Regions from separate parts of the Brevibacillus parabrevis genome, predicted to be linked through region 1. Evidence: riboswitches for the same ligand, from Rfam matches in the RefSeq annotation. Region 1 holds a riboswitch; each other region holds the start of a gene.
What was found. A riboswitch is a leader RNA that binds a small molecule or an ion and turns the genes downstream of it on or off. The one in region 1 is predicted to bind S-adenosylmethionine.

Region 1 (3,275 bases):
TATGAAGCTTGTATACGTGCAGCACATGTCCGAAGGGAAGGCGCTGAAACAGCCGACACTGGAATACAGGGCAGCGGTTTCCTTTTTCCAACAAGGAAGGCCGGTTTTCCTTGATTGGTACATTGATGCGCATAGCGGCAAGATCAACTACGGTACGGGAAACAACGGCTTTGCCTACGATCAGCTGCAGCGGGAGCAGCCGCAGGCAGATGCGTTCGAGACACACGAACAGCCTGTCATCGTGCGTACGAAGGAAGAGGCGAAGGCGCTTTTGCAAACGGAATTTGGCGTCAACGTCGAAGGCATGTCCTATCGGGAATCCGTAGATGATCACCAAAAGAACAAATCATTCAACTGGGCAGATAGCAAAGACCGCTGGCATGAAGTGACGATCGACGCGAAGACGAGCCAGGTAGTTGGGTTGCGCGTTCCCCGCACAAATACGCAAGTGACCGTGAAGCGCGAACAGGCCGAGCAGGCAGCCGTGTTCTTTTTGGCCAAATACGCCGATCCGGGCGTAAAAGAAGTGCAGCTTGCACAAGTGATGGAACCTGGCGCAGCCAATCCGGTTTCGTCAGGCAACTGGGTATTCCGCTATGTCATGAGCAAGGATGGGATTCCGGTGTTGGACAAGGGGCCAGATGCCGCTTACGAGGTGTCGGTAGACCCTTCGACCGGGAAGGTAAACAGCTTCCGGAATTGGCGAGAGACTCACAAGTTGATAGAGCTTCCTTCGTCAGCCGAGGTCGTTTCCAAACAAAAGGCTGCCGAGTCGTTTTTGCGCGTCATGCCACTCAGGCTTGTTTACCTGTTAAAAGATCAGGAAAACGATTGGCTGGATCGTCCGAGACTCGCGTACATTCCGTGGAGCGAGGAAGAGCTGGCAAGCAGTTTCATTACCATCGATGCCAAAAGCGGCGAGGCTGTAATCGAGCCGTAAGGACAAGAAAAAGAGGCTATCCCGCAAGCCAGCTGGAAGGCGGGGGGATAGCCTCTTCTTGTCATTTACCTAGCAGTCGTCACACGAACACCCAACAATGACCAGCAGGATAAACAGTACGAGCACCAGTGCGAAGCAGTCTCCAAAGATGCCATTTCCGCAGTAAGATGTACTCACGTTTGTTCCCCCTCCTTTCCGTTATGCTACAGTCTATACACGATCGCACAGATTGGCGTGGGCGGATGCCCGGTAAGCACAAAAATGGGCGCAGTCGGGGAGAAAAGCAGTAAATAATAGACAAATTCTCAATTGACGTAGACAGGACGCGGTGTTAAGATACTGTCAAACATGAAACCTGAAAGTCAAAAATGAATACCATGGTACAACTCTTATCAAGAGAGGCAGAGGGACTGGCCTGATGAAGCCTCGGCAACCGGTTAAAATCCGGTGCCAATTCCAGCAAAGCTACGGCTTTGAAAGATGAGAGGATGGTTCAGGCGCAATTGTATCCGCGGACAAATCCTCTTCTTTCAAAGAAGAGGATTTTTTTGTGCAAAAAAACTGCCGAGAATAAACGCCGCAAGGGAGAAAAGGAGTACGTCAATGAAACCCACTTTTCGCGAACAGCTTTCCCGGAAAATTCTGATTCTGGACGGTGCGATGGGCACGATGCTGCAACAGGCGAACTTGACCGCCGATGATTTTGGCGGCGAAGCCTACGATGGTTGCAACGAGCTTTTGAACTTGACGCGACCAGACGTCATTCGATCCATCCACGAAAAATATTTGGAGGCGGGAGCGGACATCGTCGAGACGAATACATTCGGAGCCACCTCCGTCGTGTTGGCCGAGTACGATGTCGCCGACAAGGATTTGGAGTTAAACATCGCTGCGGCCCGTCTGGCGAAGGAAGCCGTAGATGCCTATAGCACAACCGAGTGGCCGCGATACGTGGCAGGGGCAATGGGACCGACGACGAAAACGCTCGCTTTGACAGGCGGCGTCACCTTCGAGGAGCTGGTGGAGTCCTACTATCGTCAGGCAAAAGGACTGATCATTGGCGGAGCCGACGTGCTGCTGCTGGAAACATCGCAGGATACGCTGAACGTCAAGGCGGGGGGAATCGGCATCCGCAAAGCGTTCGCAGAGCTGGATGTGGAGTTGCCCGTCATGCTGTCCGGGACGATTGAACCGATGGGCACGACTCTTGCCGGTCAAAACATCGAGGCGTTTTATATCTCGCTTGAGCATTTGAAGCCCGTGTCCGTTGGGCTGAACTGTGCGACCGGTCCCGAGTTCATGCGCGACCATCTGCGCACGCTGTCCGGACTGGCTCAATGCGGAGTGAGCTGTTACCCCAATGCGGGCTTGCCGGATGAAAACGGACATTACCATGAGACGCCGCAAGGGCTTGCGACAAAAATGCGCGCTTTTGCGGAACAAGGCTGGCTGAACGTGGCGGGCGGCTGCTGCGGAACGACGCCCGACCATATCAGGGCGATGGCAGAAGCATTGAAAGACTGCAAGCCACGTCAGGCTGTCGATCAGGCTGTCAGCGCGGTATCCGGCATCGAAGTCGTGTACGTGGAAGATGACAGTCGCCCGCTGTTGGTAGGGGAGCGCACAAACGTCATCGGTTCGAAAAAATTCCGCGACTTGATCGCCGCAGGCCAATACGAGGAAGCGTCAGATATCGCCCGGGCACAAGTAAAACGCGGCGCTCACGTCATCGATATTTGTTTGGCTGACCCGGATCGGGATGAATACGCCGATATGGAAAAATTCCTGCAATTCGTCGTGAAAAAGGTCAAGGCTCCGCTGATGATCGACTCGACGGATGCAAAAGTAATGGAGCTGGGCCTGCGCTATTCCCAGGGAAAAGCGATTCTCAACTCGATCAACCTGGAAGACGGCCTGGAGCGCTTTGAAGAAGTAGCGCCGCTGATCAAAAAGTTCGGAGCGGCTGTAGTCGTCGGAACGATCGAGGAAGCGGGCATGGCTGTCACGCGCGAGAAGAAGCTGGAAGTGGCGAAGCGCTCGTACGATATTTTGGTCAACCAGTACGGAATTGCCCCGCAAGACATCATTTTCGACCCGCTGGTGTTCCCGGTCGGTACAGGGGATGAGCAGTACATCGGTTCCGCCAAGGAGACGGTTGAGGGGATTCGCCTCATTAAAGAAGCGATGCCGCTGTGCAAAACGATTCTCGGGGTCAGCAACGTGTCTTTCGGGCTGCCAGCAGCGGGCCGCGAAGTGCTCAACGCCGTGTTTTTGTACCACACGACGGTTGCCGGACTCGATTTTGCCATCGTCAATACAGAAAAGCTGGAGCGCT
Region 2 (3,275 bases), 1.8 Mb from region 1:
CCAGCCGCCATATGCCAAATGGGGCAGATTGGCGATGCAGGAAACGATGCAAAAATATCCGCACGCGCAAATCGTAGACTATTTGCATGTCGGGCGCATAGCAAAAACGCCCACCACGTCAGAGGAGACGTTCAAGCTCTTGCTCCAGCAGGGCAATCGCAGGTGGGCGCTTCTTGTGCATATTGAATTTGAAAACCAAACGGAACGAGTCGTGAACATCACGTACGAAGAAACCGTCTGAGTCTAGTCAGCGAGCTGTTCCATTTCTTTCATCATTTGCTCCATGTCCATGTCCGCCGCCATGCCGTAAGCACGGCGCATGTTGCCGTCACCGTCGACGAGGAACATGCGTGCGGTGTGGGCAAAGGAACCATCAGGCTGCTTCAGTACCGCGATCCCGAAGTCTTTCGTTACTTTTTCCACCGCCTGGGCATCTCCGCGCAAAAACTTCCAGCCGCTTTGATCAGCCTTGAACTTCGCTGCATACTGCTGCAAAACCTCAGCCGTATCAAAGTCGGGGTCGAAGGTGATCGAGACAAACTCAACCTTGTCGCCGAACAGCTTTTTCTCCTTCAACTGATCCTGAAGCTTGGACATGTTGTACGTCGTTGCCGGGCAAATATCAGGGCAATTGGTAAACATGAACTCGACAAGGCGCACCTTGCCTTTGCCTTGCGAGAACGTATAGGAAGTTCCGTCACTGTTGTCCAACGAAAAGTCCGCGATCGGCTTCATCACCGGAATCGGATCTTTTGCCAAGTATTTGTAGCCGAACACACCTACAATCGCAAGGATAATCAAGCCTGCCAGCACCGTAAACCAATGGCGCTGCAACGCTGACCCTTGTTGCTGTGCTCCTTCACTCACGATTTCCTGCCTCCCCTGCACATCTCATGCGCCATCCCGCTTTGCTTGCAGCGGCGAGCAGCGCACATTTTCTCTGTCTTTCTAGACTTCTTTTTCCCCAGGCCATGCCAGCATTCCGCCAACCATATTGGCAGCGTCAAAGCCAAGCTCACACAAATATTCAGTTGCCCGGTGGCTGCGTGCGCCGCTTCGGCACACCATGATGACCGGAATGTCTTTGTCCAGCTCGTCGGTGCGATGCGGCAAAAAGCCGAGCGGAATCAGCTTGGCCTCTTTGATATGGCCTTCGTTCCACTCCTCCACCTCGCGTACATCAATCACCTGAAGCTGTTCTTTTGCCGCGAGCTTTTCCAGCAGCTCTTGTGGTGTAATTTCCTTCACGCCATGGCTCATCGCGTTTTTTCCTCCTATATGTACAATCGTTTAGTCGTTTTCTGCCATTTCCATCATATCATAGGCCCCAGGCGTTTTCTAACGGCGGGAGCTGCGAAAGCGCCGAGATATAGGGGCAATTTTGTGACAGCAAGGCTCGGTTGCTTGCAAGTTCAAAGAATTTACAAAAATGACCATAAAATTATAAAATTACAAGTAAAAAACCATGTCTGCCAGTTCATGAAAAAGAACGCTGATAATTGATGAAGCTTAGCGTGAGGGGGAGTTATTTCTATGATGTATGTCCTTGGAATTTTGGCTGTTTGCACTCTGGCTGCGGTCCTCTTGTATGCCAAAAAAGGAAAACAATCTCGTAAGGCAACTCATTTGGTTTCAGATGAAGGAAACCCTCATACAAACCATGTAAACAGAGCTTACCAGACAGGCTCTCTGGATCTTATGGGCAACAGCATGAACGGGTAAATCTTTAAAATCCACAAAATCCACCCCGATAACTTAATCATTTGATGTTGACAGCGAAGTATGGTTTTTCATACAATTATGACAACAACTGAAAGCTACATTTTCATCAAGAGCGGTGGAGGGACAGGCCCTATGAAACCCGGCAACCAGCAAGCGAGTCTTGCGCGGTGCTAATTCCTGCAGAATCCATAGATTCTGAGAGATGAACGCACACCCGTGCATAGCCGGAGCCTTCTTCTACTCAGGAGAACGCTCCGTTTTTTTATTTCCTTACCCCCATATAAAAAGGAGAGATGATCATGTCTGACCAACAACAATGGAAACCGGAAACGCTCGCCGTACACGGCGGACAGGAGGTAGACCCGGTAACAGGCTCGCGCGCGGTTCCGATCTACCAAACGACTTCCTACGTCTTCCGTGACACGGAGCATGCTGCCAACCTGTTTGCTTTGAAAGAGTTCGGCAACATTTATACGCGCATCATGAATCCGACCCAAGACGCATTTGAAAAGCGCGTCGCTCTGCTCGAAGGCGGCGTAGGTGCGCTGGCAACCTCTTCCGGTCAGGCAGCCATCACCTTCTCGATTTTGAATATTGCGCAAGCGGGCGACGAGATTGTCGCATCTAGCAGTTTGTATGGCGGGACGTACAACCTTTTTGCCCATACGCTGCCACGCCTGGGCATCAAAGTACACTTTGTGGATCAGTCCAATCCGGACAACTTCCGCGCGTTCATCAACGATAATACCAAGGCGCTCTTTTGCGAGACGATCGGCAACCCTCGCATCGACGTGGCCGACTTGCAGGCAATTGCGGACATCGCGCACGAAAACGGCGTGCCGCTGATTGTCGACAATACATTCGCTTCGCCAATCCTGACCCGTCCGTTCGAGCACGGAGCTGACATCGTCGTTCACTCCACGACCAAATTCATCGGCGGACACGGCACGGCGATTGGCGGCATTATCGTAGATTCCGGCAAATTCGACTGGAACAACGGCAAATTCCCTGGTCTGACGACGCCAGACCCAAGCTATCACGGAGTCGTTTATACAGAAGCAGTCGGCCCGCTCGCCTACATCATCAAAGCGCGCGTGCAACTGCAACGCGACATCGGCGCTGCCGTAGCTCCTATCAACTCTTTCCTGTTCCTGCAAGGTCTGGAGACACTCCACCTGCGCATGGAGCGCCACAGCCAAAACGCACTCGCGGTAGCGAAATTCCTCGCCGAGCATCCGGCAGTGGAATGGGTCAGCTACCCAGGTCTTGAAGGCGACGCCAACTACGCACTCGCGCAAAAATATTTGCCAAAAGGCGCTGGCGCCATCCTCACCTTCGGCATCCGCGGCGGCGTGCAAGCAGGCAAAACATTGATCGAATCCGTAAAGCTCTTCTCTCATTTGGCAAACGTAGGCGACTCCAAGTCGCTCGTTATCCATCCGGCGAGCACGACGCACCAGCAAATGAACGAAGCGGAACAATTAACGGCAGGAGTAACTCCCGGATTGATCCGTCTGTCTGTCGGAACAGAGGCGATCGAAGACATCATCGGC
Region 3 (3,275 bases), 2.8 Mb from region 1:
GCTTGCCGACGCCTTCCTGTACGCTGATTTTTTGCGACAAAATTTGTTCGGTAAGAGCTTCCCACTCAGGGGGAGCGAATTTTTTTACAATCGCGACGATGTTGTCTTTTTCCGTAATGGTTCCGTCAAAATCGCAGAACAGCACGAGCTTTTTGCTCATCGTGCGCCACCCCATTTCTCCAGGGCTGCCGCCAGTTCAGGCGATTGGTTCGCCGCTTCTCCCAGGGTGTGTCCAGCCGTGACTGCTGCGATTGCATCGACGAACGCTTTGGCCCCTGCGGTAGCGCCGCCCGGATGTCCGTGAATGCCGCCGCCAGCATTGACGATTTGGTCCAGACCGAAATCCGCATAAAGCTGCGGGACGAGTCCCGGATGGATGCCGGCTGATGGAACCGGGAACGAGCGGCGCACGCCTTCCAGCGGAGTGGTCAAGTTGGTCGCCAGTTGCAGCGCTTCTGTTTTGTCCAGGGCGACGTTGCCGTATGGCGACGGGAACAGCACCAGGTCTGCTCCGGCAATTCGCATCAGGGTGCCGAGCAAAAGCGGAGTGGCGATCCCGTAATCAGGCGACGGATAGTAAGCGCCAGCGAGAGCGGGGTGGGCCATGATCGGGATGTTGACGTCCGGATCGGCTGCCAGGCGGTGCAAGGCATCGAAGCCAAAAGCGAGGACGTTGAACAGCAGGCAATCTGCGCCAGCTTCCACGGCACGCTTTGCTTTTTCGTTCAGCTCGTTGATCGGGCCAGTCAGGTTGGCCGCGTAGAGGACAGGCTTGCCAGTTTGCGCTTCTGTCTCCTGCGCGATCTCCTTGAAGGCGCGGATACGCTCCAAAAACGGCGCGCGATCGTCTGCGAAGAAGATTTCGTCATCTTTGACCAGATCGACGCCACCGAGCGCCTGTGCCCGGAATTGCGTCTTCAAATCTTCGAACGGAAGACCGAGGCAAGATTTGAAAATGCTCATCAACAGCGGGCGGTTTTGTGCATCCAAACGTCCGCGCAGTCCGTCAATGCCGAACTTTGGTCCGGGAAAAGCTTGTAGAAACGACTCAGGGAAAGTGATGTCCACCAGCTTGATTTTTCCGTCCATGGACAGTTTCCCGAAGATTCCGGTCAAAAGCGAAGGAATGTCGTGCGTAAAATTGCGCGTCGGGTAACTGACGGTGATCAGTCCGCGCGTCTCGCCGTTTTCCAATGTCTCAAGCGGCGTAGCGCTCACGGCTTCCCCGAGATAAGGGGCCAGCTCAGCTTGCTTCGCTGCGGGCAAATCCGTCCAGGAGCCGACCGTCATGCCAACGGCGATGGCGGCTGCTTTTTTGTGTAAGTCTTTGGCTTGCGTCAAATAAGTGACGAGGATGCGTTGATCACTCATGCTAGTCCTCCTTGGGCAGCTTGAAAAGTTTCGTGAAGCTTTCGGGCATGTAAAAAAGCCTCCCCAGAGCGGGGAGGCGGTTGTCGACTATAAAAACGTCTCGTCTCCTCTCATCTCTCGGGTCAGTAGTCGGGAAAGAAGACGCAACAATGCCGCTTCTCGTACCGACTCTTATCCGTTGGAATTAGCACCGTTTCGCTATTCAAGAAAAAAATAGCGCCGGTTGCCGGGCATCATAGGGCCAGTCCCTCAGCCAGCTCGCGATAAGAGTTATGTGGTTCACAGGCCAGTCAGCCGTGTGTGCTACACCCATGATATGACTTCTGTTGTCCGTAGTCAATCTTTGTTTTTTGCCGGAATGTGCTCTCTGTAGAGAGGGAAAAAGCGGCCGGAAGTGAAACTTTTTTCGCTAGAGGGCGTGGTACGTAAAGAAGGGATGTGGAGGCATTGGGAAAGTAGGCTTGGAGTATGTGTACCAGATGCACGTAAACGACATATACCGCTACCTTTTCCGGCTGACACGCGATACCAGGCATGCGGAGGACTTGACGCAGGAGGTTTTTTTCCGGGCGTATGCCTCCCTGGAAGACTACCGCGGCGAAAAGGTCAGGCCATGGCTGTTCAAGGTCGCTTACCACGCTTTTATCGATTGGCACCGCAAGCAAAAGCGCCGCCCGGTCGACTACATGGAAAAGATGCCGGAACGACCGGACGCATCCGCGAGCGACCCGGCGGAACTGTTGGTCGCTCAGGAATTGTGGAAAGAGGCATATGCGCATCTGGAGCAATTGCCGCCCAAGCAACGACAGGTCATTTTGCTGTCAGCCATGCAATTTTCCTACGCGGAAATGGCAGAGGTGTTGGAGATCGAACTGGCGGACGTCAAACGCTCGCTGTTTCGCGGTCGGCAAAAGATGCGGAAGCTGTGGAAGGAGGAAGGGCCATGACGCACCAAAACGGTCATGATCGCGAGCAAAAGCTGCTCGCTTATTTGAGAGGGGAACTGACAGGGGAAGAAGCAAAGCGGCTTGGCGAGGAGCTGGCAGCCGATGAGGCATGCGCAGAGCGGCTGGAGCGGCTTTTGCTGGGCGAAGAAGGAGAGCAGCAACCACGGGAACTCGACGCGCTGGACGAGGGCGGGCACAGCCAGCTTTCCGAAGCGAAGCAGAGGGCGATTGTCCGGCGGGGAAAATGGAAAAATCGCTTGCTCAGTTCCGTGTACGCTTTTGCCATCCCGTTTGTAATTGGCGTGGTATTTCTGGGCGTCAACGGATGGGTAGGGTCGTCGATGCACGATGATCTGCACCGGGTAGCGAAGGACATGGTCAATTTTACGCAGCCGGGTGTCAGCGTGGGCAGCAGCGGCGCGCAGGTGGGACTGCTGTACGGCAGCATCCAGATGGAGCTTCGCGAGCGAGTAGGGGCGGACATCAAAAACGCAGGCCGCTTTGAAAGCACCAACGTGTTGTGGAACGTCAACGCCAAGCCGCAATGGACCAACGGAGTGAGGGAGCAAAAGCTGTTTTTCCGCTATCCGCTTCAAAGCGGGCAAAAACCGGACGCAGACGAACTGGCGCATTGGCGCACGCCAGCCTGGACGACTTTGGAGAAGCTCCCCGAAGGAACCGTTGCCCAGTTGGCTGTCTCTTTTGCTGATTTTTTGACGTACGAGCAGTATTATGAGCGAATCTCCCGCTACATCAGCTCCGCCAACCAGGATACGGTCTGGTTGGCAGTGGACACCGGAGTGGAAGCCAGGCACGAAGACCAAAAAGACGGCTACCTGCTCTTGGGGCCGGGAGAAGCATGGGGATTTGCGGAGCACGAGCTGAATTACGGAGCGGCTCCGATTCAGGTCAACGGAGAAGGAAGCCGACGGATGGCAGCCTTTTTGGGGGAAATGG

Region 2: another riboswitch for S-adenosylmethionine. It lies ahead of IRJ17_RS01840 (homocysteine synthase); the one in region 1 lies ahead of metH (methionine synthase).
Region 3: another riboswitch for S-adenosylmethionine. It lies ahead of IRJ17_RS09310 (2,3-diketo-5-methylthiopentyl-1-phosphate enolase); the one in region 1 lies ahead of metH (methionine synthase).

The regions. Positions count from the first base shown of each region.
Region 1 covers NZ_CP064090.1:4,724,354-4,727,628, reverse strand. Annotated here, with positions in the region: gene IRJ17_RS21650 (YcdB/YcdC domain-containing protein) at 1-940, shown strand, start outside; gene IRJ17_RS21645 (YjcZ family sporulation protein) at 1,010-1,117, opposite strand; SAM riboswitch class I at 1,327-1,427, shown strand; gene metH (methionine synthase) at 1,544-3,275, shown strand, end outside.
Region 2 covers NZ_CP064090.1:397,718-400,992, forward strand. Annotated here, with positions in the region: gene IRJ17_RS01825 (YqzG/YhdC family protein) at 1-241, shown strand, start outside; gene IRJ17_RS01830 (SCO family protein) at 244-867, opposite strand; gene IRJ17_RS01835 (rhodanese-like domain-containing protein) at 949-1,260, opposite strand; SAM riboswitch class I at 1,823-1,931, shown strand; gene IRJ17_RS01840 (homocysteine synthase) at 2,022-3,275, shown strand, end outside.
Region 3 covers NZ_CP064090.1:1,960,297-1,963,571, forward strand. Annotated here, with positions in the region: gene IRJ17_RS09305 (2-hydroxy-3-keto-5-methylthiopentenyl-1-phosphate phosphatase) at 1-160, opposite strand, end outside; gene IRJ17_RS09310 (2,3-diketo-5-methylthiopentyl-1-phosphate enolase) at 157-1,371, opposite strand; SAM riboswitch class I at 1,540-1,641, opposite strand; gene IRJ17_RS09315 (sigma-70 family RNA polymerase sigma factor) at 1,842-2,318, shown strand; gene IRJ17_RS09320 (anti-sigma factor) at 2,315-3,275, shown strand, end outside.